Regions from separate parts of the Bradyrhizobium sp. LMG 9283 genome, predicted to be linked through region 1. Evidence: predicted binding sites of a transcription regulator. Region 1 holds the regulator's gene; each other region holds the start of a gene.
The links. Region 1 encodes PhoB, which activates phosphate uptake and scavenging genes when phosphate is short. Its sites were predicted from a motif close to TGTCATNNANCTGTCAT; they were not measured.
Positions count from the first base shown of each region.

Region 1 (9,625 bases):
GACGAGCAGAACTCGCAGGTGACGACGACCTTATCGTCCTTGACCATGGCGACGCGGTCGTCGGGCGAGAAGCTCTTGAGCATCGAGGCAACCGCATCGCGCGAGCAGGAGCACCGCGCCTTAAGACCCTGCGAGTTGAACACGCGCACGCCGCGCTCGTGGAAGAGGCGAAACAGCAGCCGCTCGCCGGAGAGCTCGGGATCGATCAGCTCGACGTCCTCGACGGTCTCGATCAGCGAGCGCGCCTCGACCCAGGCGTCGTCCTCAGTGACGCTGTGCACCTCGGTGCCCTCGGGCGCATCGCCGGGATGCAGATCCGCCTGCCGCGCGCGCTCCGGCGCCTTGGGCAGAAACTGCATCAACATGCCGCCGGCGCGCCAGCGATGTTTGCCGCCGTCGCTACTGCGCCACTCCTCGCCGACCGCGAGGCGCACGCGCGTCGGGATCTGCTCGGAGCGGAGGAAATATTCGTGGGCGGCATCTTCCAGACTGCCGCCGTTGAGCGCGACCAAGCCCTGGTAACGGCTCATGTCGGGGCCCTGGTCGATGGTCATGGCGAGATGACCGCGGCCGAGCAGCGTGCCGGAATCCTTCACCGTGCCCAGGCGCGAGGCATCGAAGCGAGCATAGGCGCGCAGATGATCGGGTGCCTTGTAGTCGACCACCAGGAATGACACCGGGCCGTCGGTCTGGGCCTGAAGAATGAAGCGGCCCTCAAATTTCAGCGCCGAGCCGAGCAGCGTCGCCAGCACGATGGCCTCGCCAAGCAGCTTGCCGACCGGCGCCGGATAATCGTGCTTGGTGAGAATGTCGTCCAGCGCCGGACCAAGCCGCACCAGGCGCCCGCGCACATCGAGCGCGTCGACCTCGTAAGGCAGCACGGCGTCGTCGATTGGAACCGCCGATGGTGCGCGAACCGGGCCTTCAGGCCCGGTGTTCATGTCAGGGGATTGGAAAACCATGGCGCTTTATCTGGGGTCGGAGAGTGGGAAATGGAAGGGGCGCGGGGGGCTCAGGACGCGCTTGAGGTTGCACAACATTGCCGCCAATTCGGGTGTCGCCCCGGACAAGCGCAAGCGCAGATCCGGGACCGTAACCACAGGATCGCGTCACAGCGCGAGATGATAACCTCGAGTCCTCGCCACACGACGTCCTGTGGCTATGAGTCCCGGATCGGCGCGCGCTTTTGGCGCGCTTGTCCGGGACGACAGCAGTGTTTGTGGCCGGTGATGCTTGCCAATACCTACTTCACCGCGTCGAAGCACCAGGCCAGAATGCCCTTCTGCGCGTGCAGGCGATTTTCGGCCTCGTCGAAGACGACCGATTGCGGACCGTCGATCACTTCATCCGTGACCTCCTCGCCGCGATGGGCGGGCAGGCAATGCATGAACAGTGCATCGGGCTTGGCCAGCGACATCAGCTTGGCATTGACCTGGTAGGGCTTGAGCACGTTGTGGCGGTGCTCGCCCTCCTTGTCGCCCATCGACACCCAGGTGTCAGTGACGACGCAATCGGCGCCCTTCACGGCGGCCTCGGGATCGTTGCCAAGCACGATCGGCGCGCTGGTCGCCTTGATCCAGTCGCGCATCGCCTTTTTCGGCGCGAGCTCCGGCGGTGTTGCGACATTGAGCTGGAATTTGAAGCGCTCGGCGGCATGGGCCCACGACGCCAGCACGTTGTTATCGTCGCCGGTCCAGGCCACCGTCTTGCCCTCGATCGGGCCGCGATGCTCCTCATAGGTCATGAGGTCGGCCATCACCTGGCAGGGATGCGAGCGTCGCGTCAGGCCGTTGATGACGGGCACGGTGGCGTTGGCCGCAAGCTCCAGCAACGCATCGTGATTGAGGATGCGGATCATGATGGCGTCGACATAACGCGACAGCACGCGCGCGGTGTCGGCGATGGTCTCGCCGCGGCCGAGCTGCATCTCGGCGCCGGTGAGCATGATCGCCTCGCCGCCGAGCTGGCGCATGCCGACGTCGAACGAGACGCGGGTGCGGGTCGAGGGACGCTCGAAGATCATCGCCAGCGTCTTGCCTTCAAGCGGCCTGACCGGCTGATGCGCCTTCTGCTTCGCCTTCATGGCGGAAGAGGCGGCGAGCATGCTCTTGAGCTCCGACAGCGGCAGCTCGTTAATATCCAGAAAGTGCTTCGGCGACTTGCTCATCAGCTTGCCACCCGCTTGGTCTGGCTGGACGAGATCGCAGCGCAGGCGCGCTCTAACCGCCCGACGCTGTCCTCGATCTCCGCCTCGGTGACGATCAAGGGTGGCAGGAAGCGCACGATATTGTCGCCGGCCCCGACCGTGAGCAGTTTTTCGGCGCGCAGTGCCGCAACGAGATCGCCCGAGGGCACCACAGCCTTGATGCCGATCAGGAGGCCCTCGCCGCGGACTTCGCTGACGACATCGGGATGGCGGTCGATCACGGAGGCGAGCTTCTGCTTGAGCAGCAGCGACATCTTCTGCACGTGGTCGAAGAAGCCGGGCTTGAGCATGACGTCGAGCACGGCGTTCGCAGCCGAGATCGCGAGCGGATTGCCGCCGAAGGTCGAGCCGTGCGAGCCGGGCCCCATGCCAGCGGCCGCCTCCGCGGTCGCCAGCACCGCGCCGATCGGGAAGCCGCCGCCGAGCGCCTTGGCGAGCGACATCACGTCAGGCGTGACGCCGGTGCGTCTATAGGCGAAGAGATCGCCGGTGCGGCCCATGCCGGTCTGCACCTCATCGAAGGCGAGCAATATGCCGCGCTCGTTGCAGAGCTCGCGCAGCGCCTTCAGGAAACCGGGAGGCGCAGAGCGAACGCCACCCTCGCCCTGGATCGGCTCGATCACGATGCCGGCGGTGTGCGGGCCGATCGCCTTCTTCACAGCGTCGAGATCGCCATGTGGCACCTGGTCGAAGCCGTCCATCGGCGGACCGAAGCCTTCGAGATATTTTGCAGACCCGGTGGCGGCGAGCGTCGCCAGCGTGCGGCCGTGGAAGGCGCCCTCGAAGGTGATGATGCGGTAACGTTCCGGATGCCCCTTGGAGAAGTGATGGTGGCGCACCAGCTTGATTACGCCTTCCAGCGCCTCGGCGCCGGAATTGCAGAAGAATACGAAGTCCGCGAAGCTTTCCTTGCACAGACGCGCGGCAAGCTTCTCGCCGTCCGGGCTCTGGAACAGGTTCGACATGTGCCAGAGCTTCGTCGCCTGCTCCTGCAACGCCTTGACCAGCGCGGGATGGACATGGCCGAGCGCATTCACCGCCACGCCCGAGGTGAAATCGAGATAGCGATCGCCATTGGTCGCGATCAGCCAGCAGCCTTCGCCGCGCTCGAAACCGAGGTCGGCCCTGGCGAAAACGGGGAGCAAATGCGGCGCGGCGCTGTCAGTCATGACGTCACTTGAATGTTGCGGACGGTGTGAGACGTGCATTGCGCAACGCACCATCGACCGGCCCCGGAAAACGAAACGTGCCGCCTTTTAAGGGCGGCACGTAAGACTATCTTATGCTTGGCAAGACAGGTGTCAATGCCGCCCGGAAAGCCTCGCGAAACGCTGAATCCGTAGTCTTGCGGTGGCGATTTTGCGGAGTTTTCACCACGGAACATGTGGAAGCGAGTCGGCGGACTCTTGCGCGGGAGTCACGCCATATTGTAGCGTTTGGACTGTCAGATACGACATCTCGTGCAGCGGTTCTGATCCCAAGAGTCCTCATGTACCGGCGTAAACGTTCGGGCGTCTTGAGCGCGCCCGGCGAGCCTTAAGGGATTCTGCGGCACGGGATTTTCAAGGCTTCAGGCATTCGCTGCGAAGGCCCCAGGATGGCAGGCGCGCAGCGAGGGAAAGGGTGCAATGACGGTTTTGACCTGGTCCGATGATCGCGTCGAGCAGCTGAAAAAGCTCTGGGAGGCCGGACTTTCGGCCAGCCAGATCGCGGCGGAGCTCGGCAATGTGACCCGCAATGCCGTGATCGGCAAGGTGCATCGGCTCGGTCTGTCCGGCCGCGCCAAGAGCCCTTCATCGGCAGCGCCCCGGCCGCGCAAGGCACGGCCCGCGCAGCACATGATGCGGGTGACCCGCCCTGTCGCGCGCGGCAACACCGCGCTGGCGCAGGCCTTCGAGGTCGAGGTGGAGGCCGAGCCTGTCACCTATGACAACGTGGTGCCGATGAGTCAGCGGCTGTCTCTGCTGGAATTGAACGAGGCGACCTGCCACTGGCCGGTCGGCGATCCCTCAAGCCCGGATTTCTTCTTCTGCGGCGGCAAGGCTCTCTCCGGCCTGCCCTATTGCGCCCAGCACTCGCGCGTGGCCTATCAGCCCGCAGCGGATCGCCGTCGCGCACCGGCGAAGCCGGGCACGCGGTGAGTTTGTTCTGAGATCAGAAATGAGCTGTCACACGATGACGGCTCAAACAATCCGATGTCGTCCCGGACAAACGCGCCACAAGCGCGCGCCGATCCGGGACCCATAGCCACCGAGAGATGTGGTTATGGGGACTCGAAATTACCTTTTCGCAAAACAATCATGCCCTGTGGTTATGGTCCCGGATCTGCGCTGACGCTTGTCCGGGACGACACTGAGCGTGTGGCAACAGCTCGCAAACCTCAGGTCTGCTCGGCCTTCGCGAAACGATCGTCCAGCGCGTAGCCGGCGCCGCGGACGGTGCGGATCGGGTCCTGCTCGCGGCCGAGATTGAGCAGCTTGCGCAGGCGGCCGATATGGACGTCGACGGTGCGCTCGTCGATGTAGATGTCGCGGCCCCAGACGCTGTCGAGCAGCTGCTCGCGCGAGAACACGCGGCCGGGATGCTCCAAGAAGAACTCCAAGAGGCGATATTCGGTCGGGCCGAGATCGATCGGCCGGCCCGAGCGCGCCACGCGGCGCTTGTCGCGGTCGAGCTCGATATCGCCATAGGCGAGCACGGTGGCGAGCCGCTCGGGGCTGGCGCGCCTGAGCAGACCCTTCACGCGCGCCAAGAGCTCCGGCACCGAGAACGGCTTGACGATGTAATCGTCGGCGCCGGTCGCAAGCCCCCGCACCCGCTCGCTCTCCTCGCCGCGCGCGGTGAGCATGATGATCGGCAGCTGCTTGGTTTCGGGGCGGGTACGAAGCCGCCGGCACAGCTCGATGCCTGACAGGCCCGGCAGCATCCAGTCGAGCACGATCAGATCGGGAATGTGCTCCTTGAGGCGGGTGTCGGCGTCGTCGCCGCGCATCACCGTCTCGACGTCATAGCCGTCGCCTTCGAGGTTGTAGCGGAGAAGCTCGGTGAGAGCTTCCTCGTCCTCAACCACCATAATGCGTGCGCCCATGTTGTCGTCGCTCCCTTAGGTATTCGGCACCGTCGTGGCGAAGGTCGTCATGTCGCCCTTCGGCCGCTTGTCAGTGATCGCCTGGCCCTCGATCATGTAGAACACGGTCTCTGCGATGTTGGTGGCGTGATCGCCGATCCGCTCGATGTTCTTGGCGCAGAACATCAGGTGGATGCAGAACGAGATGTTGCGCGGATCCTCCATCATATAGGTGAGGAGCTCGCGGAACAGCGAGGTGCAGATGGCGTCGACTTCCTCGTCGCCTTTCCACACCGCCATGGCCGCCGGCAGATCGTGCGCGGCATAGGCGTCCAGGACCGACTTGACCTGCTGCTGCACGAGATCGGTCATGTGTTCCAGTCCGCGGAACAGCTTCAGCGGATGGAAATCCGTCTCCAGCGCCGCGACGCGCTTGCCCATGTTCTTGGCGAGATCGCCGATGCGCTCGAGATCGGTCGCGACGCGCATGGCGCCGACGATCTCGCGCAGATCCACCGCCATCGGCTGGCGGCGGGCGATGGTGAGCACGGCGCGCTCCTCGATGCGCTTCTGCAGCGCGTCGAGCTCGGCGTCGGTCGCGACCACGCGCTGGCCGAGCGCGACGTCGCGGCGGATCAGCGCGTCGACGGAATCGACGATCATGCGCTCGGCGATGCCGCCCATTTCGGCGACCAGGCGGGTGAGCTCCTGGAGGTCGGTGTCGAAGGCCTTTGCGGTATGTTCAGAACCCATGTTCCGTCTCCTCAGCCGAACCGGCCGGTGATGTAATCCTGCGTGCGCCGGTCGCTCGGCGACGTGAAGATCTTGCTGGTGTCGTCGAATTCGATCAACTCGCCGAGATACATGAAGGCGGTCTTGTCGGAGACGCGCGCCGCCTGCTGCATGTTGTGGGTGACGATCGCGATCGTGTAGTTCTCGGACAATTCCTGGATCAGCTCCTCGACCTTGGCGGTCGAGATCGGGTCAAGCGCCGAGCAGGGCTCGTCGAACAGGATCACCTCGGGCCGCACCGCGACGGTGCGGGCGATGCAGAGGCGCTGCTGCTGGCCGCCGGAGAGCGACAGGCCGGAGGCATTGAGCTTGTCCTTGACCTCGTTCCACAGCGCGCCGCCGCGCAGCGCCTTCTCGACGCGGTCATCCATCTCCGACTTCGAGATCTTCTCATAGAGGCGGATGCCGAAGGCGATGTTCTCGTAGATCGTCATCGGGAACGGCGTCGGCTTCTGGAACACCATGCCGACCCGCGCCCGCAGCAGGTTGAGATCCAGCTTGGGGTCGAGGATGTTGGTGTGGTCGAGCAGCAGCTGGCCGGTGGCGCGCTGGCCCGGATAGAGATCGTACATCCTGTTGAAGATGCGCAGCAGGGTCGACTTGCCGCACCCCGACGGGCCGATGAACGCCGTGACACGGTTGGTGCCGAGCGCCAGGTTGATGTTCTTCAGCGCGTGGTGCTCGCCATAGTAAAAATTCAGGTTGCGCGCGGTGACCTTGGCCGGCGCCTCGGGCAGCGGCTGGGAACCGGGATGAACGGTCGGCGCGCTCACGGAAACAGACATTTCACTCATTTTGCAGTCCTCTCGGCGCCGATGATGCGCGCGCCAATGTTCAGGGCAAGCACGGTCAGGGTGATCAGCAGCGCACCGCTCCAGGCGAGCTGCTTCCAGTAGGCGTAGGGGCTCTGCACGAAGTTGTTGATGGTGACCGGCAGGTTGGCCATCGTCTTGTTCAGGCTCAGGCTGAAGAACTGGTTCGACAGCGCAGTGAACAGCAGCGGCGCAGTCTCGCCGGCGACGCGGGCCGTGGCGAGCAGCACGCCGGTGATGAGGCCGGAGCGCGCGGCGCGATAGGCGATCCGCTTGATCACCAGCGAGCGCGGCAAGCCCAGTGCGCTGGCGGCTTCGCGCAGCGGATTCGGCACCAGCAGCAGCATGTCTTCCGTGGTGCGCACCACGACCGGGATCACGATGACGGCCAGCGCAAGGCTGCCTGCGATCGCCGAGAAGCCGCGCATCGGCACCACCACCGCGCCATAGATGAACAGGCCGATGATGATCGAAGGCGCCGACAAGAGGATGTCGTTGATGAAGCGGATCACCGAGGTCAGCTTGTCGTTGCGGCCGTACTCGGCGAGATAGGTGCCGGCGAACAGGCCGAGCGGCGCGCCGATGCCGACGCCGAGCACGGTCATGATCAGCGAGCCGACAATGGCGTTGAGCAGGCCGCCCTCGGTCGAGCCCGGCGGCGGCGTGTTCTCGGTGAAGACCTGGAGGTTCAGGCCGGACAGGCCGTTGTAGAGCAGCGTGATCAGGATCAGCGCGAGCCAGGTGACGCCGAAGGCGGCGGCGCTAATGCAGAGCCCGCGGATGACGATGTCCTTGCGACGGCGCCGTGCGTAAATCGGGTTCATGTCACTTCCCCGCCTTCTGTTCCAGACGCAGCAGCATCAGCCGCGCGGCCGCGAGCACGAAGAACGTCAGCACGAACAGGAGCAGGCCGAGCAGGATGAGGCCGGACTGATGCAGGCCGTCGCTCTCGGCGAACTCGGAGGCGATCGCCGCCGAGATCGTGGTGCCCGGAGCGAAGATCGACGAGGAGATCCGGAACGAGTTGCCGATGATGAAGGTGACCGCCATGGTCTCGCCGAGGGCGCGGCCCAGCGCCAGCATGACGCCGCCGATGATGCCGACCCGAGTGTAGGGGATCACCACGCTGCGGACGACTTCCCAGGTGGTGCAGCCGACGCCGTAGGCGGCTTCCTTCAAGACCGGCGGCACCGTCCTGAACACGTCGACCGAGATCGAGGTGATGAAGGGCAGCACCATGATGGCGAGGATCAGCGCGGCGTTGAATAGGCTCAGATAGGACGGCGGACCTGCGAAGATCGCGCCCAGCACGGGAACGCCGTCGAAGATCCGGATCATGAAGGGTTGGAAGGTGTTGGCCAGGAACGGGCCCAGCACGAAAAAGCCCCACATGCCGTAGATGATCGAGGGGATGCCGGCGAGCAGCTCGACCGCGATGCCGATCGGGCGGCGCAGCCATTGCGGGCAGAGCTCGGTGAGGAAGATCGCGATGCCGAGACCGACGGGAATCGCGATCAGCATCGCGATGAAGGAGGTGACGAGCGTGCCGTACATCGGCCCAAGCGCGCCCAGCACCGGCGGATCGGCCGACGGCGCCCAGCGCTGCGTCCACAGGAAGGACAGGCCGTATTCCTTCATCGCCGGGAACGCACCGACGATCAGCGAGATGATGATGCCGCCGAGGATCAGCAGCACCGAGATCGCGGACAGCCGCGTGATCCAGTAGAAGGTGACGTCGCCGAGCTTGAACGCGCTCAAGGCCTTGGCGCGGTCATACGGTCCGGCGTCGTCGATTACATCGCTCTGAACGGCCATCTCTGCCACGCCGATCCCCTGTACTGACTATGTTTGTTCTTGCCTGTTTGGTCCCGCGCCCCGGACGAGACGCTCGTTGCGACGCTGATCCGGGGCCCAGTTCTTGTGGGTCCCGGCTCTGCGGTGCATCACTACGTGCCGCACCGCGTCCGGGACACGAGAGCAAGAGATCAGCTCTTGATCTCGGCAGCCCAGGTCTTCTCGATCAGCTGGACGACGCTGTCCGGCATCGGGATGTAGTCGAGCTCCTCGGCCGCCTTGTCGCCGTTCTTGAAGGCCCAGCGGAAGAACTTGAGGGCTTCCTGCGAGGCCGCCTTGTCGGTGGCTTCCTTGTGCATAAGGATGAAGGTCGCCGCCGTGATCGGCCAGGACTTGTCGCCGGGCTGGTCGGTCAGGATGACGTAGTAGCCGGGCGCCTTGGCCCAGTCGGCGTTGGAGGCGGCCGCCTGGAAGGCTTCGACGGTCGGCTGCACCGATTTGCCGGCCTTGTTGACGAGACCGGTGTAGGTCAGCTTGTTCTGCTTGGCATAGGCGTACTCGACATAACCGATCGAGTTCTTGGTCTGGCTGATGTTGCCCGACACACCTTCGTTGCCCTTGGCGCCGACGCCGACCGGCCACTCGACCGCGGTGCCCTCGCCGACCTTGCTCTTCCAGTCCGCGCTGGCCTTGGAGAGATAGTTGGTGAAGTTGAAGGTGGTGCCCGAACCGTCCGAGCGACGGACCACGGTGATCGCCTCCGACGGCAGCTTCACGTTCGGATTGAGCTTCTTGATCGCGGCATCGTCCCACTTGGTGATCTTGCCGAGATAGATGTTGGCCAGGGTCTCGCCATCGAACACCATCTCGCCGGGCTTCACGCCCTCGATGTTGACGACGGGGACGATGGCGCCCATCACCATCGGCCACTGGACGAGGCCGTCCTTCTCGAGC
Region 1 is NZ_CP120691.1:8,506,931-8,516,555, forward strand. It holds gene P6U29_RS39695 (Hsp33 family molecular chaperone) at 1-962, opposite strand, end outside; gene argF (ornithine carbamoyltransferase) at 1,244-2,167, opposite strand; gene P6U29_RS39705 (aspartate aminotransferase family protein) at 2,167-3,375, opposite strand; gene P6U29_RS39710 (GcrA family cell cycle regulator) at 3,835-4,347, shown strand; gene phoB (phosphate regulon transcriptional regulator PhoB) at 4,587-5,294, opposite strand; gene phoU (phosphate signaling complex protein PhoU) at 5,310-6,026, opposite strand; gene pstB (phosphate ABC transporter ATP-binding protein PstB) at 6,038-6,859, opposite strand; gene pstA (phosphate ABC transporter permease PstA) at 6,856-7,701, opposite strand; gene pstC (phosphate ABC transporter permease subunit PstC) at 7,703-8,692, opposite strand; gene pstS (phosphate ABC transporter substrate-binding protein PstS) at 8,863-9,625, opposite strand, start outside.

Region 2 (9,625 bases), 150 kb from region 1:
GGTCAGCGCCGGCGGATGTCTGGCCTGGCTGGTCTACCGTTATCTGGGATTGAGGTTCGTCTCGCGAAGCTGGTTCAATCTGGATGCCGTTTGGGCGACCAGTCTCGTTCTGGTCGGTGCGGTGGCGCTCGCCTTCAATCTTGCGAGCTGGCGCTGAGGTCTACCGTGCCAAAGTCCATTCGCCGATGATGCGGAATCTCACCTTTGCATCATCCTGCTTGAACAGCGCGATGCGATCGATCTCAAGCGCATCGAGCTTCAACGCCGCAAACCGCTCCCGCAGCATCTGCAGAATCGGCCCGCGCCGCTCCGCATCCAGCCGTCCCGTCAGCGTCATGTGGAAGCGGAATTCTTCCATCACGTAAGGATAGCCCCAGCGGTCGAGATAGTCGCGCTGTCGCTCACTGAGCTTTTCGGGCTTGCGCCGTGCGCGATCTTCCGCCGTCAGCGGCGCACGGAAAGCGTCGAAATCGCGGACGCTGTCGGCGGCTAGCCCCTGAAGCGCTTCGACCGGCTCGGCCGGAATGACGGCGATGAAGCCGCTGATGGCATCGACGACGGGGCGGATCACTGGAAGCGGCCGCGCCCTGCCGGCGAAGGCCGCACAGGTGGCCATCAGCTCGGCTTCGGTCTTGTCTGATGCCAGCGCCATGGGCGCCTTCAGCGTGGCGTGAAAGCCGTATTTGCGGGGATCGGCGCTGATATCGCGCCAATCCGGCGCAATTTGCAGCGCCTCTCGCGGAAACGGCACCTCGTCGCCGGTGTGGGCGTCGTAGCCGAGCAGCGCGGCGCCGAAGCGGGAGAGAACGCTGTCGGCGCCGGCGGCAAAATAGATCGCGTAGCGGGGAAAACCTGTCATTGCCTCAGCATAGCCGATTCACGCTGCGGCGACAGCTTCGCGCGGCGCGGCCATCGTTGCGAGCAGCCGCGTCGCATCGGTGAGATGCACGAGCTTTCCACCTGATATCACCGCGATGAGCCGCGGCCGCAATGGCACGCTGTCGTCGACCAGCAGAATATCGGCGCGGCGTCCTTGCGCGAGCTGGCCGCGATCGGAAAGGCCAGTCGCGCGTGCCGGGCCGGCCGAGACCAGATCCCAGGCCTTGGTCAGCGGCAGCACGCCGTCGACGGCGAGGCGGAATGCAGCGAGCAGCTGTGCGGGATAGTAGTAATCCGACGCCAGCACCGAGCAGAGGCCCTTGGCGATCATGTCGGATGCTTTGGTCCAGCCAGTGTGGCTGCCGCCGCGCACGACGTTCGGCGCGCCATAGACGATGGCATCGCCGTGGCTGGCTGCCGCCCGCGCCGTCTCCTCGTTGATCGGAAACTCCGCGATGTCAGCGCCGAGCGCGCGAAACGCCTGCCGCATCGCCGGCGTTGCGTCATCGTGCGAGAGCATCCGCACCCCGGCCGTGCGGGCAGAAGCGGCCAGGCGCGACACCGAAGCCGGCACCTTGTCGGCGCGCGAGATCACGCGCTCGACCAGCCGGTCGAATTCTTCGCTCGAAAGCCCCGTGCGTTCCACCATACGGTTGCGCTTGCGCGGCTTGGCCATATCGGCGACAGTGCCGTCCATGTGGTCGTTGAAGGCGAACAGGTCGACGCGGCCTTCCGCGAGCCACTGGCTGATCTCGGCCTCGGCGTCGAGATTGTAGGTCTCGTGGCGCAGATGGAAGCGCGTGTCGGCGGCGAATTGCGGACGCTGCCGCTCGATCGCTTCCATCAGGCCGCGCGCATTGTCGGCGCTGCGCAGGCCCGGCTCCCACGAGCAGGTCGTGGCGTGAAACACGGTGGTGATGCCGTTGCTGATCGCCTGGCGGTCGCTGTCGGCGAGCGCGACGTCGATCGGGAAATCGACGCCGGCACGCGGCATCATCTGCCGCTCGAAGGCATCGCCATGCAGATCGACGATGCCGGGCAGCACCAGCAGGTCGCGGGCATCGAGCGCCAGCCGCGCACGGCCGCGAGAGGCATCGACCTCTGCAATGTCCGTACCGGACACGAGAAGAGAGGTTTCGACGAGCTCGGCGCCGATCAGGGCCCGGCCGCCTTCAAGGAATATGTCTGTCACGCGACTGCGCTTCGTTTGCTGGCAGGAGAATTGGTGAGAGAGCTCGCCCGTGCTTCGTACGTCGAAAGAAAATCTTCAATCCCGAGCTTGCGGAAATCGGGCAGCGCCTCGCGCAATTTGTCGTGATCCCAGTCCCACCAGGCGAGCTTCGCGAGGCGCCCGGCGATCTCCTCCGAGAACCGCCGCCGCACGATCCGGGCCGGATTGCCGGCGACGATGGTGTAGGCCGGCACGTCCTTGGTGACGATGGCGCCGGCAGCGATCACCGCGCCGGTGCCGATGTTGCGGCCCGGCAGCACGATCGCGCCATGACCGATCCAGACATCGTGCCCGATATGGACATGATGCTGGCGCCGCCAGTCGAAGAACGCGGCATCGTCGCTCTCGCCTTCAAAGTAGGCGCTGGAGCGGTAGGTGAAATGCGCCTGCGTCGCGCGATGCATCGGATGATTGCCCGGATTGATGCGCGTCATCGCGGCGATCGAGCAGAATTTTCCGATCGTGGTGTAGGTGATCTGCGAATCGTTCACGACATAGGAGTAATCGCCCATCGCCACTTCATGCAGGATCGTGCGCGCGCCGACCTCGGTATAGGCACCGAGCCGGGTCTCGTGCAGTTCGGCCGAGGGATCGATGGTCGGCTGAACCGAAAGGGCTTTGGCGGCCATGTTGCATCCGATGTGCGAGGGCGGGCGTTTCTCTTCGAGTGGCTTGATGACGATGTCATGACGCCGAGATGACAGGGGATGAGGTGTGTAGGATCGCCGCACCGCAATGCGCGTGTCACACAAGTGTTAAGCGTGAGCGTTAGCGGTTGGCTCCAGCTACTCTGGAGCCCTGCATGCTGGTGGTGGATGGTCTGACGTGCCGCTTCGGCGCAAAAGCCGCGGTCGACGACGCTTCGTTCCAAGTTTCGCCCGGCGGCTTCGTCGGTGTGATCGGGCGATCCGGCGCCGGCAAGTCGACATTGCTGCGGACCATCAACCGCCTTGTGACGCCGACCGGGGGCCGCATCCTGTTCGACGGCGTCGACGTCACCTTGCTGCGCGGCAATGAGCTGCGGCAGTGGCGCGCCCGCTCGGCGATGATCTTCCAGCAGTTTAACCTGGTCGGCCGGCTCGACGTGCTCACCAACGTCCTGATGGGGCGGCTTGCGACGATGCCCGCCTGGCGCTCGCTGTCGCAAGTGTGGCCCGAGCAGGACAAGGCGCTGGCGATGTCGGCGCTCGAGCAGTTCGACATCGCTTCGCTCGCCGCCCAGCGCGCCGATCAGCTCTCCGGCGGTCAGCAGCAGCGCGTCGCGATCGCCCGCGCGCTGGTGCAGCAGCCCGACATCATCCTCGCCGACGAGCCGATCGCCTCGCTCGATCCGCGCAACACCAAGATCGTCATGGATGCGCTGCTGCGCATCAACAAGCATTTCGGCATCACCGTGCTCTGCAATCTGCATTCGCTCGATCTGGCGCGGACCTATTGCGACCGCCTGATCGGCATGGCCGCGGGCCGCGTGGTGTTCGACGGCGCGCCGTCCGCGCTGACCGACCACGTCGCGCGCGAGCTTTATGATCTCGAAGCCACCGACGTCATGGGCGGCATGCCCGTGCCGGCGCCCGAGGGCGTTCCGGCGCTCGGGACGGCCGCGGCGGCCTGAGCCTCGCCTGTTTAGTTCAAGTCTTTGCGTCAACCGACCTCAACCGATGAAGAGGGTACCATGATCACTCGCAGATTAATCCTCGCCGGCGCCGCCGCGCTCGCGTTCACGGCCTCCGCCTCGGCGGACGACTGGAAGGCCAAATATCCCGAGCTGACCTTCGCCGTCGTGCCGGCCGAGAACGCCTCCGGTGTCACCGAGCGTTGGTCCCCGTTCGTGGACTATCTCTCGAAGCAGCTCGGCGTGAAGGTCACGCTGCGCATCGCCAATGACTACGCCGCCGTCATCGAAGGCCAGCGCGCCGGCAACATCCACATCGCCAGCTACGGCTCGGCCTCGTTCGCTCGGGCCCGCCTGACCGGCGTCAAGACCGACGCCTTCGCCAACGACATCAACGCCGACGGTTCGACCGGCTATTACTCGGTGTTCTTCGTCAAGGCGAGCAGCCCCTACAAGAAGGTCGATGATCTCAAGGGCAAGAACCTCGGCCTGGTCGACCCGAACTCGACCTCCGGCAACAATGTGCCGCGCTTCGAGCTCGACAAGATGGGCATCCCGGATGCCGACGGCTATTTCGGCAAGGTCGTCTTCACCGGCAGCCATGAGAACGCGATGCTGGCGCTGGCGCAGGGCACGGTCGACGTCGCGGCCAACCAGTGGACCAGCGACGACGATTCCACGCTGGCGCAGATGCTGACCAAGGGCATGCTGAAGAACGCCGACGGCTCGGCGATGAAGAAGGACGATTTCCGCATCATTCACAAGTCGGCGCCGATCATCAACGGTCCCTATGCCTACAATTCCGACCTGCCTGATGACGCCAAGGCGGCCATCGCAAAGGCGTTTTTCGATGCGCCGGCCAAGGACAAGGCCGCGTTCGATCGCCTGTCGGACGGTCAGAAGAAGGGCTTTCATCCCGCCACCACCAAGGATTGGGATGGCACGATCGAGCTGATCAAGTTCGTCGATGCGCTGCGTAAAAAGAAGGCGTCCTGAGTTTTCGGGACGATGCACTCGAGCCGGGTCCTCAGGACCCGGCTCTTTCTTTGACGGGACCTGTTTCGACCGATGACGACAGCGGTTTCGATCCTCCCCGAGCAGCAGCTGGCCGCGCTCAACGCCGCCTATCGCCAGGCGGTCTCGCGCAGGCGGCTCCGTCTCCTGTTGGGAGCTGCGATCTTTGCCGCAGCGCTGGTGCTCGCCGCGATCGGCGCCGAAGTGAATTTGCGCACGCTGTTCACCTATTTCGGCAACTTCGTCAGCTATTTCGACCGCATCCTCACGCTCGACAGCGGCCAGCGGGTCTGGACCGACGTCGGCGAGTGGCTCTGGGGCTGGCGTAAATGGCTGAAGATGCTGGGCGAGACGCTGCTGATCAGCTATGTCGGCACGTTGATCGGCGCGACCTTCGCTTTCGCCCTCAACTTCTTCGCGGCCGAGAACACCTCGCCCGCGCCCTGGCTGCGCTTCGTCGTGCGGCGGCTGCTCGAATTCGCCCGCACCGTCCCCGGCATCGTGTTCGCGCTGGTCTTCGTCATCGCCTTCGGGCTCGGACCGATGGCCGGTGTGCTCGCGATTGCGATTCACTCCACCGGCGCGCTCGGCAAGCTGTTCTCGGAAATCGTCGAGAACGCCGACATGAAGCCGGTCGAGGGCATCCGCTCGACCGGCGCGAGCTGGCTCTCCTGCATGCGTTTTGCGATCGTGCCGCAGGTGACCGCGGGCTATGCCAGCTATGCGCTGCTGCGCTTCGAGATCAATGTCCGCGAAGCTTCCGTGATGGGCTTTGTCGGCGCTGGCGGCATCGGCCAGGAGCTCGTCGTCGCCATCCGCAAGTTCTACTATTCGGACGTCAGCGCCATCCTGCTCACCATCGTCGTCACCATCTTCATCATCGACATCACCACCGGCTGGCTGCGCGGCCACCTGTTCGGAAAGGAGGCGCGGACGTGACGAGGCCGCAGGAAGTCAACACGCGAGAGATCCGCGCGCGCTATCCCGAAATGTTCGACCGGCCGGCCTCGGCGCGGCTCGCGACGCCCGCGATGATCGTCGCGGCTTTCGCGATCCTCACTTACGGCCTCGTCGATCTCGATTTCTCGCCATCGCGCTTCTTCGCCGGGCTCAGCCAGCTCGGCTGGATCAGCCTAATGATGATCCCGCCGGATCCCGGCTCCTCGCTGCCGGTCTATCTGAAGGCACTGGGCGAGACGCTGTCGATCGCGCTGCTCGGTACTACGCTGGCCGCTGTCTTCGCGCTTCCAATAAGTCTGCTCGCGGCGCGCAACATCGTGCCGTCGAACATCCTGCGCTTTCCCGTCCGCCGCTTCCTCGATTCGATCCGCGGCGTCGACACACTGATCTGGGCGCTGGTGTGGATCAACGTGGTCGGGCTCGGCCCGTTCGCCGGCGTGCTCGCGATCGCCGTGTCGGATTTCGGTGCCTTCGGCAAACTGTTTTCGGAGGCGATCGAGGGCGCTGACCAGAAGCAGGTCGAAGGCATCCGCGCTTCCGGCGGCAGCGCGCTGCACGAGATTCGCTTCGGCCTGTTGCCGCAGGTCCTGCCCGTGATCGCCGGCCAGGTGCTCTATTTCATCGAATCCAACACCCGCTCGGCCACCATCATCGGCATCGTCGGCGCCGGCGGCATCGGCCTCCAGCTCGCCGAGCAGATTCGCGTGCTGGAGTGGCAGAAAGTGTCGTTCCTGATCCTGATGATCCTGGTTGCCGTCGCCGCGATCGATTTCATCTCGGGCAAGCTGCGCTTTGCGATTATTGGAAGGCGTGCCGTCGCCTGAGCAACGGTGCCGTAGGGTGGGCAAAGCGCAGCGTGCCCACCACTTCTGATGATCGAGAAAGATCGTGGGCACGGCGCAAGTGCGCCTTTGCCCACCCTACGGCACCGGCTTTGTGGAGGGAGGCTCTACGACTCCACCAGAAACTCCACCCGCTCCGCCGCAAAGCGCGAGTGCTTGGTCACCAGCGGCTTGCCGTCGAGATCCTGGTCGGTCGCATCCACCACCAGGATCGGCCGCCCCAGCGCGAGATCGAGCCGTGCGGCGTCGGTCGCGTCGACAATGCCTGCGGTGATTCGGGTCGCGCCACGGCGATAATCGCGCACGCCATAATGCGCGAGCAGTTTCGTCATCGAGCGCGTCGCCGCGAACACGGCGCCCGCATCCGGAAACAGGTCCGCCGAGAGCCAGGTCGTGGAGACGCAGATCGGCGTGCGGTCGGCGAGGCGGATCGCCTCGATCCGCACCAACGGCGCGCCGGTCTTCAATCCCAGCTCCCGCGCGAGCTCGCGCGTCGCGACATCATCGGTCGCCTCGATCAGCCGGCCATACGGCTCGCGACCGCCCGCGCCGACGATCTCGGAGAAGCGCGTGCGCGAGCGCAAGGGATAGGCGAGCTTCTGTGCCTCGACATAGGTACCGCTGCCGCGCTCGGCGCGAACCAGGCCGCGCTCGGCAAGGGCCGCCAGCGCGCGACGCACGGTGTGACGGTTGACGCGATAGGTTTCTGCGATCTCCATCTCGCCCGGCAGCTTGTCGCCGGCGGCAAAGCGGCCGTCGGCAATGCCGCGCTCGATGCCGTCGGCAACGAGGCGCCACAGTGCGACGCCCGAGGAGGCTGTGTCCTGCATGCTCATGTCGCGGGAAACCTACTCCAGAAATCACATCATTGTCACGAAACAGTCATGGCGCTTCCGTATGAAGTTGTCTATTACCATAGACAACTTCGATGCGGCAAGTTCGGTGAACCAGGTGACGCAGCACAACAACCAGCAAGCCCAGCGCAAGGCCGCGATGGCCGTGCTGGCGCACGCGGAGGCGGGCGAGATCGCCGCTCGCCTCCGCGATCTTACTCTGCCGGCTCATCAAGATTTGCGCGCGCCGGAGAACGGCCTGGTGATGCTGCGCGGCCGGGTCGGCGGCGACGGCGCGCCGTTCAATCTCGGCGAAGCCACGGTGTCGCGCGCGGCGGTGCGGCTTGCGAGCGGCGAGGTCGGGTTGGGATACACGCTTGGCCGTGACGGCGAGAAGGCGCGGCTGATCGCGCTATGCGATGCGCTGGTCCAGTCTCGCGATTTCGGCGGGCTCGTCGAGCGTAGCGTTATCGCGCCCTTGCGCGAGCAGCTGATGATCAAGCGCAAGCGGGCGGCGGAAGAGACCGCCGCGACGAAGGTTGATTTCTACACCATGGTGCGCGGTGAGGGATGAGATCATGACCACAATTGCGGAACTGCCGCCGGGTTTCGCCGACAAGGTGCTGTCGGCGCAATCGACCTTTCGCTCGGTCATGGACGCGATGGCGCGTCCGGGCTCGGTCCAGCAAATCGTGCCGATGGTCGGCGCGCCGGGGCCGATGATGCGCGGCACCGCCGCGATCGCGCTGACGCTGTTCGACCACGATACGCCCCTCTGGCTCGACGCGCCCTTTGCGGAAAGTTCCGATGTGGTGAAATGGCTCAAGTTTCATACCGGTGCGCCGGTCGTGCAGGACTGCTCGATCGCGAGTTTTGCGCTGATCTGTGACGGCAATGCGCTGCCTTCGCTCGAGCGCTTCGCGCTTGGCACGAGCGAATATCCCGATCGTTCGACCACAGTGATCATTCAGACCGACAGCCTGACTTCCGGGCGCAGCTTCGAGCTGCGCGGCCCCGGCATCGACGGGGTCGCGACGCTGCAGGCGTCGATCAAGCCTTTTGACCTGTTCGAGCGGTTGCATATGAACGAAGCGCTGTTTCCGCGCGGCATCGATGTGGTGCTGGTCGCCGACGACGCCGTGGTCGCGATCCCCCGCACCACGCGGGTCGTGAGCAAGGGAAGCTAGAAGCATGTATGTCGCAGTCAAAGGCGGCGAACGCGCCATCGAGAATGCCCATCGTCTGCTCGCACATAAGCGGCGCGGCGATCAAAGTGTTACGGAAATCTCGCTCGACCAGATCTCGGAGCAGCTTGGCCTTGCCGTCGACCGTGTCATGAGCGAAGGCTCGCTCTATGACCGCGAGCTCGCGGCGCTCGCGATCAAGCAGGCGCGCGGCGATTTGATCGAGGCGATCTTCCTGGTCCGCGCCTTCCGCGCCACCTTGCCGCGCTTCGGCGCCAGCGAGCCGGTCGACACCGGCGCGATGCGGGTGCAGCGGCGGGTGTCCGCGACCTTCAAGGACATTCCAGGCGGACAGATCCTCGGGCCGACCTTCGACTATACGCACCGCCTGCTCGATCCCTCGCTTGCGGAAGGCGTCGTGCCGGAGGTTCCGTCGACGGCCGAAACGTCCACGGCGCCAACGCCGCGCGTGACCGATATTCTGGGACGCGACGGGCTGATCGAATCATCGCCGCAGGCCGAGGATGGCGCCAGCGTCGGCGATCTCACCCGCGAGCCGCTGAATTTTCCGGCCGATCGCGACCTGCGCCTGCAAAACCTCGCGCGCGGTGACGAAGGCTTTCTCCTCGCGATGGGCTATTCCACCCAGCGCGGCTACGGCCGCAACCATCCCTTCGTCGGCGAGATCCGCTTTGGCGAGGTCGAGGTCGAATTTTTCGCCGAAGACGTCGGCTTCGCCGTGCCGCTCGGCGCGATCGAGCTCACCGAGTGCCAGATGGTCAACCAGTTCAAGGGCTCGGCGACGGAAGCGCCGTGCTTCACCCGCGGCTACGGCCTCGCCTTCGGCCAGAGCGAGCGCAAGACCATGTCGATGGCGCTGGTCGATCGTGCGTTGCGTGCCCGCGAGCTCGGCGAGGAGGCACTCGCCCCGGCGCAGGACGAGGAATTCGTGATGTCGCATTCGGACAACGTCCAGGCCACCGGATTCGTCGAGCATCTGAAGCTGCCGCACTATGTCGACTTCCAGTCCGAGCTCGGCCTCTTGCGCAAGCTGCGCCAGGAGCTCGCCG
Region 2 is NZ_CP120691.1:8,354,348-8,363,972, reverse strand. It holds gene P6U29_RS38980 (hypothetical protein) at 1-157, shown strand, start outside; gene P6U29_RS38975 (DUF1045 domain-containing protein) at 161-859, opposite strand; gene P6U29_RS38970 (alpha-D-ribose 1-methylphosphonate 5-triphosphate diphosphatase) at 878-2,071, opposite strand; gene P6U29_RS38965 (chloramphenicol acetyltransferase) at 2,068-2,739, opposite strand; gene phnC (phosphonate ABC transporter ATP-binding protein) at 2,913-3,722, shown strand; gene phnD (phosphonate ABC transporter substrate-binding protein) at 3,783-4,718, shown strand; gene phnE (phosphonate ABC transporter, permease protein PhnE) at 4,791-5,675, shown strand; gene phnE (phosphonate ABC transporter, permease protein PhnE) at 5,672-6,520, shown strand; gene phnF (phosphonate metabolism transcriptional regulator PhnF) at 6,646-7,374, opposite strand; gene phnG (phosphonate C-P lyase system protein PhnG) at 7,481-7,945, shown strand; gene phnH (phosphonate C-P lyase system protein PhnH) at 7,950-8,558, shown strand; gene P6U29_RS38925 (carbon-phosphorus lyase complex subunit PhnI) at 8,563-9,625, shown strand, end outside.
Region 2: phnF (phosphonate metabolism transcriptional regulator PhnF) is a predicted target of PhoB. The motif match lies at 7,408-7,424, and genes of this name have one in related genera.

Region 3 (9,625 bases), 3.4 Mb from region 1:
CAGAGGGCCGTCGTCAGCTCTTGGCAACGGGCGGCAGCAGGGCCTGGAGCGCCTCGGCGCGCGAGCGCAGGCCGGGCGGCGTTTCGCCGTCGCCGTCAATCGCGTCGAGCCATTTGCGGGCTGCGGTCATGTCGTTGTTACGCCAGGCCGACAGCGCCAGCATCTCGCGCGCGCTGTGGCGGAAGGTCGATTTGGGTGCCGCGGAGGCTTCCAACCGCTGCTGCATGTCGGCATAGCTGGCGCTGTCGAGCAGCAGGCCGGCGGCCCGGATCTTCGCCAGATCCTGCCACTCGCCACCAACGCTGCGATCGGCAGCAATGTCGTCATACATCTTCGCTGCAGCCTTGGGATCGCGGCTCGCGGCCTCGGCCGCAGCACGCAGCCGCGCCAGGGTGCGATAGCCGGACGGAGCCTTGGCGGCGAGCTCGGTGAAGGCCTTCTCGGCGTCCTCGTGCTTGGCCTGCTCGGACAGCTCGACCGCCTTCTCGAAAGCGGCACCGGCCTCGGCGGCCTTCTTGGCCTCGAAATATTGATAGGCGCGCCAGCCGCCGACGGCGGCCACCACCAGCACCATGAGGGCGATGAAGTAGATCGAATACTTGTCCCACAGCTTCTTGAGCTGTTCGCGACGTACTTCCTCGTCGACTTCGTCAAATAATTCAGACACTTATGCTAATCCCATGCCCGTCCGGGTACGCGCGCGGAAGCGTTCGCGTCAGGAATCCCGTCTCCACGTGGCGGCGAGGTACCCTAACGATATGGCGGTGGCAAGGCAAAGCGAGCCCGATCAAGGCGTTAACCACCCGGGAAGGCCCAGGTGAGCCGCCGGCCCGGCTCAGCTGCCGAGCAGTTCCCGCAGCTGGCGCTTCAGCACCTTGCCATTGGCGTTGCGTGGCAGCGGCTCTGATGTGATCGCCATGGTTTCGGGCACCTTGTAGTCGGACAGCCGCTCGGTGCACCAGGCGCGCAAATCGGCCTCGGCAACGGGTGCGCGCGTCACTACCACGGCGTGGACGCGCTCACCCAGCACCGGGCAGGCCTTGGCGATGATCGCGCTCTCGACCACGGCAGGATGGCCGGCCAGCACGGATTCGACCTCGGCCGAATAGATCTTCAGGCCGCCGCGATTGATCATGTCCTTCTGCCGGTCGAACACGCGGACAAACCCCTCCGCGTCGACCGAGCCGAGGTCGCCGGACTGCCAGAACCCACCGGTGAAGCTTTCGGCCGTAGCTTGGGGGTTATTCCAATAGCCCTTGATGACCGAGGCGCTCTGGATCCAGAGCTCGCCGATCTCGCCAGGAGGCAGCTCGCGCCCGTCCGTCCCCATCGCAATGATGCGCACGCCGGGACACGGCAGGCCGACACTGTCGATGTGGCTCGCCGTCAGCTCGCCCGGCATGATGGTCGAGGGCGACGTCGTCTCGGTCGCGCCGTAGCAGTTCATCAGCTTCAGGCCGGGGATCTTCGCCTTGAGCTTCTCGATGGTCGCGATCGGCATCGGCGCGCCGCCAAAGCCGCCGATGCGCCAACTCGACAGATCGTAGCTGTCGAAATCCGGCTGGAGCAGACAGAGATTGTACATCGCCGGCACCATCACGGTGTAGGTGACGCGCTCGTGCGCGGCGAGCTTGAGATAATCGGCCGCCTTGAACTCCGGCATGATGATCAGCGCGCCGCCGCAGCGGATCATCGTCGTGATGTTGGCGACGACGCCGGTGACATGGCCGAGCGGCACCGCCGCGATCGAGCGATCGGCTTCCGTCAATTGCAGGCAGGACACGAAGACCATCGAGGAATGCACGATGTTGCAATGGGCCAGCATCGCGCCCTTCGGCTTGCCTGTCGTCCCCGAGGTGTAGAGGATCATCGCGGTGTCCTCCTCGCTGGTCTCGACCGGCGCCGGAGCCGGCGGGTTGTCGGCAAGCACCGCGAAACGCGACAGAGCCGGATCATCGTCGATGGCAATGCGATGAATCAGATCAGGTACATCCGGCGCGTCGGGCAGCCGCTCGGCGAGCGCGGCTTCGTGGATCAGGATCTTTGCGCCGCAATCGGTCAGCACATAGGCGATTTCCGGCTTCTGCTGGCGCGTGCTGAGCAGCACCGTGACCAGCCCTTCATGCGCGGCGGCAAACAGCAGCAGCGGAAATTCAATGCGGTTGCCGAGCAGGATGGCGACGCGATCGCCGCGCTGCAATCCGAGCTTGCGAAATCCCGCTGCGATCCGTGCGGCCTGCTCCACGGCTTGCTGCCAGCTCAGGCGGATATTGCCTGCGATCAGCGCTTCACCATCGGGATTGCGGGCGCGGGCATTGGCGATCATCGCCCAGAGACTCGCCGGCCGGTCGCAGAACGCCGGCACCACCCGATCGCCAAAGCGTGCCTCGAGCCGCAGCGGCGGAATCTGAGATTGCGACCAATCCATCGAAGGGCCCTCGGCTTGTTGCTCTTATCAGCTTCCGCGCATGGACATCCGGGTCTTGTGCTGACCGGCTAGACCCCGATCACGGGAACACCGATCACGACGGGATGGAACGCAAAGGCCAGCGCCAGATAAGCAACGACCCCGACCGCGACCGCGATCAGATCGTTGGTGACGCCGCCGACCGGGATGGGCGGGCCGCCGGCGTCGGTGCGATGCTTGAGCGTAATGCGGTCATACACCGCCCAGGCGAGGAACGAGCCGAACAGGATGATGGAGCCGAGATCACCGTTGGCGAGCAGATGCGCCGCCGCCCACAGCTTGATGCCGGCCAGCATCGGATGCTTCAGCGTCGCATAGATGCGGCCGCGCAAATATGACGCCACCACCAGGATGACGGCGGGCAGCATCAGCGCGAGCGTGATGTGCTTCATCGCCTTCGGCGGATACCAGACGTCGATCCAGCCGGAGCTGCGGTAATGGGCAAAGCCCCAGATGATCAGCGCCAGCCCCGCCAGCGAGACCAGCGAATAGAGGATCTTGTAAGTCCCCTCGCCCAGCTTCGCGATCGCCTGCGCGCGCGCTTTTCGTTTTGTCGTGAAAATATGGGCCGCGAAAAACAGCGCCAGCCCCAGGATCATGACCAGCAGACCCACGACATCCTCCCCTCAAGCAACCCCCGCCTCTGAGGTAGCATCGATTGGCCGCCGCTCGCAACTGATGCGCTACTTACCGATCTGCCGATTGTCGACGTACCGGATCGCGATTGGCCGTCCGGCCAACGCGCCGCCAAGGCCGCTGGTGAATTTCAGCGGCAGACATTCCTGCAGTGACGCGTTGATGGCGTTCAGATAGGTCGTGCGGGTGCCGGCCGGCACGCCCGCGGTCGCATATGTGAGGCGCGGCGGGCCGATCAGGCCACCGGCCTTGTTGAGGCTGAACCGCACCGACATCTGCATGCCCTCACGCGCATTGTTCGACGGCGGCGACCAGCAGCTGCGCAGCTCGGCAAAGAGATCGCCGATCGTGTCGAGATCGTGATCGGGCTTGCGGTATTTGGCGCGGTCGGCGTCGGACGGCACGCTTTCGATCGTGAGCTGGAGGTTCTGGCCGTAAGGGTAGTCGATCTCGGGAATACAGGGGCCGGGCTCGAGCGGGCTGCAATAAGACGGCATGCAGGGCCGGCCGTCGAGCACGCTGCACGGCTCGTGCGAGAACGGGATCGGATTGATCTGCCGGGGCCGCGCGTCGGCGGTGATCGTCGATATCGCCAGCAGGAGAAAGATGAGGATGCCGCGCCACATGGAGTGAACTCGCAAGGTCACGGGAAGACATGGCGTGGTCGATGAACGCGTCAAGTCCCTGGTCGTTCACATGCCCGCGTTCAACTCCGGTGTCGTCGCCCGGCCTTGACCGGGCGACCCAGTATTCCAGAGACGGAAGTGATTGCATCGAGGAGCTGCGGCGTACCGGATGCCCCGGTCCCGGCCCCGCCAAGGCTACGCCGGGCCACTAGGGTGCTCGGCCGCCGAAGTTTTAGCGAAGGCGGCAAGCCGGGGCATGACGGCGGTGGGTGTGGTGGCGAGCCGACAGCATGGCTAACAGCGAGCGCCCCTACCCCTTCTTCTTGACGTCCTTGACGTTGGTGAACTCGATGCCCTCGGCGCGCTCCCTGGTGTAACCGAGATAGAACTCGTTCCTGGCGAGATACACGGGATCTCCATCCACATCGTCCGCGATGCTGGAGGTGTTGGCGGCGATGAAGCTGTCGAGCTTCTTGCGGTCCTCGGAGGAGACCCAGCGCGCCAGCTGGAATTCGCTGACCTCGAATTCGACCGGGAGCGAATATTCCGCCTCGAGCCGCGCCTTGAGCACATCGAGCTGGAGCGCGCCGACCACGCCGACCAGCGCCGGCGCACCGTCGCGCGGACGGAACACCTGCACCACGCCCTCTTCCGACATCTGCTGCAGCGCTTCCTTCAGCTTCTTCGCCTTCATCGCGTCGGTCAGACGGACGCGGCGGACGATTTCGGGCGCGAAGCTCGGCACGCCCACGAAGTTGAAATCCTCGCCCTCGGTCAGCGTATCGCCGATGCGCAGGGTGCCGTGGTTGGGAATGCCGACGACGTCGCCGGCGAAGGCTTCGTCCGCCACCGAGCGATCCTGCGCGAAGAAGAACTGCGGGCTCGACAGCGGCATGCTCTTGCCGGTGCGCACCAGCTTGGCCTTCATGCCGCGGCTGAGTTTGCCGGAGCAGAGGCGCGCAAACGCGATGCGGTCGCGGTGGTTCGGATCCATGTTGGCCTGGATCTTGAACACGAAGGCGCTCATGCGGGGATCGGTGGCCTCGACCTTGCGCTGGTCGCTGTCCTGCGCGCGCGGCTCGGGCGCGAACTTGCCGAGGCCTTCCAGGAGGTCGCCGACGCCGAAATTGCGCAGCGCGCTGCCGAAATAGACCGGTGTCAGATGGCCTTCGCGGAACGCGTCGAGCGCGAACGGCTTTGACGCTTCGGTGACGAGCTCGAGCTCGTCCTTCACAGCAGTGACGTCCAGATTGGCGTTGAGCTTGGCGAGCTCTTCGATCTCGATCTCAAGCGCCGCGCCGGTCTTGGCGCCACCGCCTTCGAGCAGGCGCACGCCGCCATTGACGACGTCGTAGGTACCGAGGAAGTCGCGGCCGCGGCCGACCGGCCAGGTCATCGGCGTGGTGTCGAGCGCCAGCGTCTTCTCGATCTCGTCGAGCAGCTCGAACACGTCGCGGCTCTCGCGGTCCATCTTGTTGATGAAGGTGATGATCGGGATATCCCGAAGACGGCACACCTCGAACAGCTTTCGGGTGCGCGCCTCGATGCCCTTGGCCGCATCGATCACCATCACGGCGGAGTCGACCGCCGTCAGCGTGCGATAGGTGTCTTCCGAGAAGTCCTCGTGGCCCGGCGTGTCCAGGAGGTTGAACACGAGGCCTTCGAACTCGAAGGTCATCACCGAGGTCACGACCGAGATGCCGCGCTCACGCTCGATCTTCATCCAGTCCGAGCGCGTATTGCGCCGCTCGCCCTTGGCCTTGACCTGGCCGGCGAGATTGATGGCGCCGCCGAACAGCAGCAGCTTTTCGGTCAGCGTGGTCTTGCCGGCGTCTGGATGGGAGATGATCGCAAAGGTCCGCCGCCGCGCCACTTCGGCGGCAAGCGGGGAACGGGCCGGCGATTCGGCCGTGATGGTGGCGATGTCGGACATGGCGGGAGCGTGTGGCAGGGAAAACGGGCCTGATCAAGCCTCATTTGGTGATTGCGCAGCCGTTCGGCCAGCCCCATATCGGCGCTTGGTTATATCAGTCTTGGGGAGGACGGCCTCCCCATCCATCACCACATCCGCCGCGGGGACGACCCTGCCTGGAATGGAGGGTCGTTCGTGGCCTGGAGCATACTGTTTGTCGCAGGTCTTCTCGAGATCACTTGGGCGATCGGCTTGAAATACACCGAGGGCTTTACCAGGCTTGTTCCGTCAGTGGTCACGCTGGCGGCCATGGCCGGCAGCGTCATCCTGCTCGGATTTGCGCTCAAATCACTTCCTGTCGGAACCGCCTATGCGGTCTGGACCGGCATCGGCGCGGTCGGCACCGCGACGCTCGGCATCTTCCTGTTCGGCGAGCCGGCGACGGCCTTCCGTCTCGCCAGCATCGCCCTGATCGTCGCCGGGATTGCCGGGCTGAAGCTTGTTACCTGAAGATCTGCACAACCCACCAGGTCAGGGCCGCGACGATGGCCGAGGCCGGGATCGTGATTACCCAGGCATAAGCGATCGAGCTGGCGACGTTCCAGCGCACCGCCGAGACGCGGCGGGCGGCGCCGACGCCGACAATGGCGCCGGTGATCGTGTGAGTGGTCGAAACGGGAACCCCGAGATAGGTCGCCATGAACAGGGTCGCGGCGCCCCCCGTCTCGGCGCAAAAGCCCTGCATCGGCGTCAGCTTCGTGATGCGCAGGCCCATGGTGCGGACGATGCGCCAGCCACCCATCAGCGTGCCCAGCGCCATCGCCGCCTGGCAGGACAGCACGACCCAGAACGGCACCGAGAAGTCGCTGCCGAGATGGCCTTGCGAATAGAGCAGCACCGCGATGATGCCCATGGTCTTCTGCGCGTCATTGCCGCCATGGCCGAGCGAATAGAGCGAGGCGGAGGCGAATTGCAGGATGCGGAAGGCACGATCCACGGCAAACGGCGTCGAGCGCACCGACAGCCAGGACACGATCGCGACCAGCATCATCGCGATCAGAAAGCCGACCAGCGGCGACAGCACGATCGCCAGCACCGTCTTGGACAGCCCGCTCCACACCGCGGCCGAGATCCCCGCCTTGGCCATGCCGCCGCCGACGAGCCCGCCGATCAGCGCGTGCGAGGACGAGGATGGGATGCCGAGCGCCCAGGTCACGAGGTTCCAGACGATGGCACCGACGAGCGCGGCGAAAATCACCTGGGCATCGACGACCGCGGGATCGATGATGCCCGTGCCGATGGTCTGGGCGACATGCAGCCCGAACACCATGAAGGCGATGAAATTGAAGAACGCGGCCCAGAACACCGCGAATTGCGGCCGCAGCACGCGGGTCGAAACGATGGTCGCGATCGAATTGGCGGCGTCGTGCAGGCCGTTCAGGAAGTCGAACAGCAGCGCGACGGCGATCAGTCCGACCAGGACGGGAACACCCAACGCAGCATCCACGGCAGCCCTGCCCTAACGTTTGCGCATGATCTCAGCGCAAACGCGTTTCGCGTTTGTCGCGGCGGAAAACCGCTGCACACTTTTCCGGATCATGCGCTAAACCTGCTCGATGACGATGCTGTTGATCTCGTTCGCGACGTCGTCGAAGCGATCGGCCACCTTTTCCAGGTGGTCGTAGATTTCGACGCCGACGATGAAGTCCATCGCATTGCCCTCGCGATGCTTGAGGAAAAGCTCCTTCAGGCCGATGTCGTGGAGATCGTCGACCCGGCCCTCCAGCTTGCCGAGCTCTTCGGTGATGGCGGTCAGCATGGCAACATTCGGGCCGATCGATTGCATCAGCGGCAGCGCACGCCCGACCAGATTGGCGCATTCGATCAGGAGCCCGCCGATCTCGCGCATGGGAGGCTCGAACGCGCGAACCTCGAACAGCATGACCGCCTTGGCCGTCTGCTGCATCTGATCGATGGCATCGTCCATCGACGTAATCAGGTTCTTGATGTCGCCGCGATCGAACGGGGTGATGAAGGTGCGGCGCACCGCCGTCAGCACTTCACGGGTGATGTTGTCGGCATCGTTCTCGAACTGGTTGACGCGTTGGCAATAGACCGGCGTCTCCTCGCCCCCATTGAGCATGCCCTGGAGCGCGATCGCCCCTTGGATCACGGTCTGGGCATGCCGGTCGAACAGGTCGAAGAACCGTTCTTCCCTGGGCAGGAACGCACGAAACCATCGCATCATGGGGATAGGCTACCGGTTGGAAATGGCCAGGCCCGAAAGGCCGTCATGAAACTGTCATAGACCATTTTCGATCCGCGCGCGTGTCATCTCACGCCCGCGGAGCCGGATCATCCACCGCTTTCAAACGGCCGGTAAATCGATTTTAAATCAGCTACTTAGAGCGATCTTCGGAAGTAATGCGCGATTTCGCCGATGACGCCGCGGCGGAAGGTGAGCACGCAGATCACGAAGATCGCGCCCTGGATCACCGTGACCCACTGGCCGAAGCCCGCCAGATACTGCTGCATGGCGATGATCACGAAGGCGCCGACCACCGGACCGAAGATGGTGCCGAGACCCCCGACCAGCGTCATCAGCACGACCTCGCCCGACATCGTCCAGTGCACGTCGGTGAGCGAGGCATTTTGCGCCACGAACACCTTCAGCGATCCGGCAAAGCCGGCCAGAGTCCCTGAGAGGATGAAGGCCAGGAACTTGTACTGGTCGGTGCGATATCCGAGCGAAATCGCCCGCTGCTCGTTCTCGCGGATCGACTTCAGGACTTCGCCGAAGGGCGAGTTGATGATGCGGAAGATCAAAAGGAAACCGGCGAGAAAGCCGACCAGCACGACGTAATACAAAACTGTCGGCTTGGAGAGGTCGAGGACACCGAACATGTGTCCCTGCGGAATGCCCTGGATGCCATCCTCGCCATGGGTGAACGGTGCCTGAAGGTAGATGAAGTACAGCAGCTGCGACAGCGCCAGCGTGATCATCGAGAAATAAATGCCCTGGCGGCGGATCGAGATGTAACCGGTGATGATCGACAGGCCGAACGCCGCAGCGACGCCGACGAGAATGCCGAGCTCCGGCGGCAGTCCCCACACTTTGAGCGCGTGCGCGCTGCAATAGCCAGCCGTCCCCAAGAACATCGCGTGGCCGAACGACAGCAGGCCGCCATAGCCGACCAAGAGGTTGAAGGCGCAGGCGAGCAGCGCAAAGCACAGCGCCTGCATCACGAAGAACGGATAGACTCCCGTGAACGGGACCGACGCCAAGAGCAGCGCCATCACCACGAACACAATCATCTCGTCGCGCATCGCACGCGGGCCTGCAGGGAGCGTATCGTCCGTCAGGGTTGTCATATCAGGCCGCCCTTCCCGTCAATCCCGTTGGCTTCACCAGGAGCACCAGCACCATCAGTACGAACACGACGGTGTTGGAGGCCTCAGGGTAGAAATATTTGGTCAGACCCTCGATCACGCCGAGCGCGAAGCCGGTGATGATGGAGCCCATGATCGAACCCATGCCGCCGATCACCACCACGGCGAACACGACGATAATGAGGTCGGCGCCCATCAGCGGCCGCACCTGGTTGATCGGCGCTGACAGCACGCCTGCGAGCGCGGCGAGGCCGACGCCGAGACCATAGGTCAGCGTGATCATGCGCGGCACGTTGATGCCGAAGGCACGGACCAGAGTGGGGTTTTCGGTGGCGGCGCGCAAGTAAGCGCCGAGCTGCGTCTTCTCGATCAGAAACCAGGTGGCAAGACACACGACCAGCGAGAACACGACGACCCAGCCGCGGTAGACGGGCAGGAACATGAAGCCGAGATTCATGCCGCCCTTGAGCTGGTCCGGAATGGCGTAAGGCAGGCCCGAGGAGCCAAAGTAGTTCTGGAACACGCCCTGCACGATCAGCGCGATGCCGAAGGTCAGCAGCAGGCCGTAGAGATGGTCGAGCCCGGTCAGCCATT
Region 3 is NZ_CP120691.1:5,120,375-5,129,999, forward strand. It holds gene P6U29_RS24275 (tetratricopeptide repeat protein) at 14-667, opposite strand; gene P6U29_RS24280 (class I adenylate-forming enzyme family protein) at 836-2,428, opposite strand; gene P6U29_RS24285 (NnrU family protein) at 2,497-3,081, opposite strand; gene P6U29_RS24290 (hypothetical protein) at 3,151-3,729, opposite strand; gene P6U29_RS24295 (peptide chain release factor 3) at 4,040-5,662, opposite strand; gene sugE (quaternary ammonium compound efflux SMR transporter SugE) at 5,837-6,151, shown strand; gene P6U29_RS24305 (inorganic phosphate transporter) at 6,144-7,148, opposite strand; gene P6U29_RS24310 (DUF47 domain-containing protein) at 7,245-7,889, opposite strand; gene P6U29_RS24315 (branched-chain amino acid ABC transporter permease) at 8,045-9,013, opposite strand; gene P6U29_RS24320 (branched-chain amino acid ABC transporter permease) at 9,015-9,625, opposite strand, start outside.
Region 3: P6U29_RS24310 (DUF47 domain-containing protein) is a predicted target of PhoB. The motif match lies at 7,931-7,947, and genes of this name have one in related genera.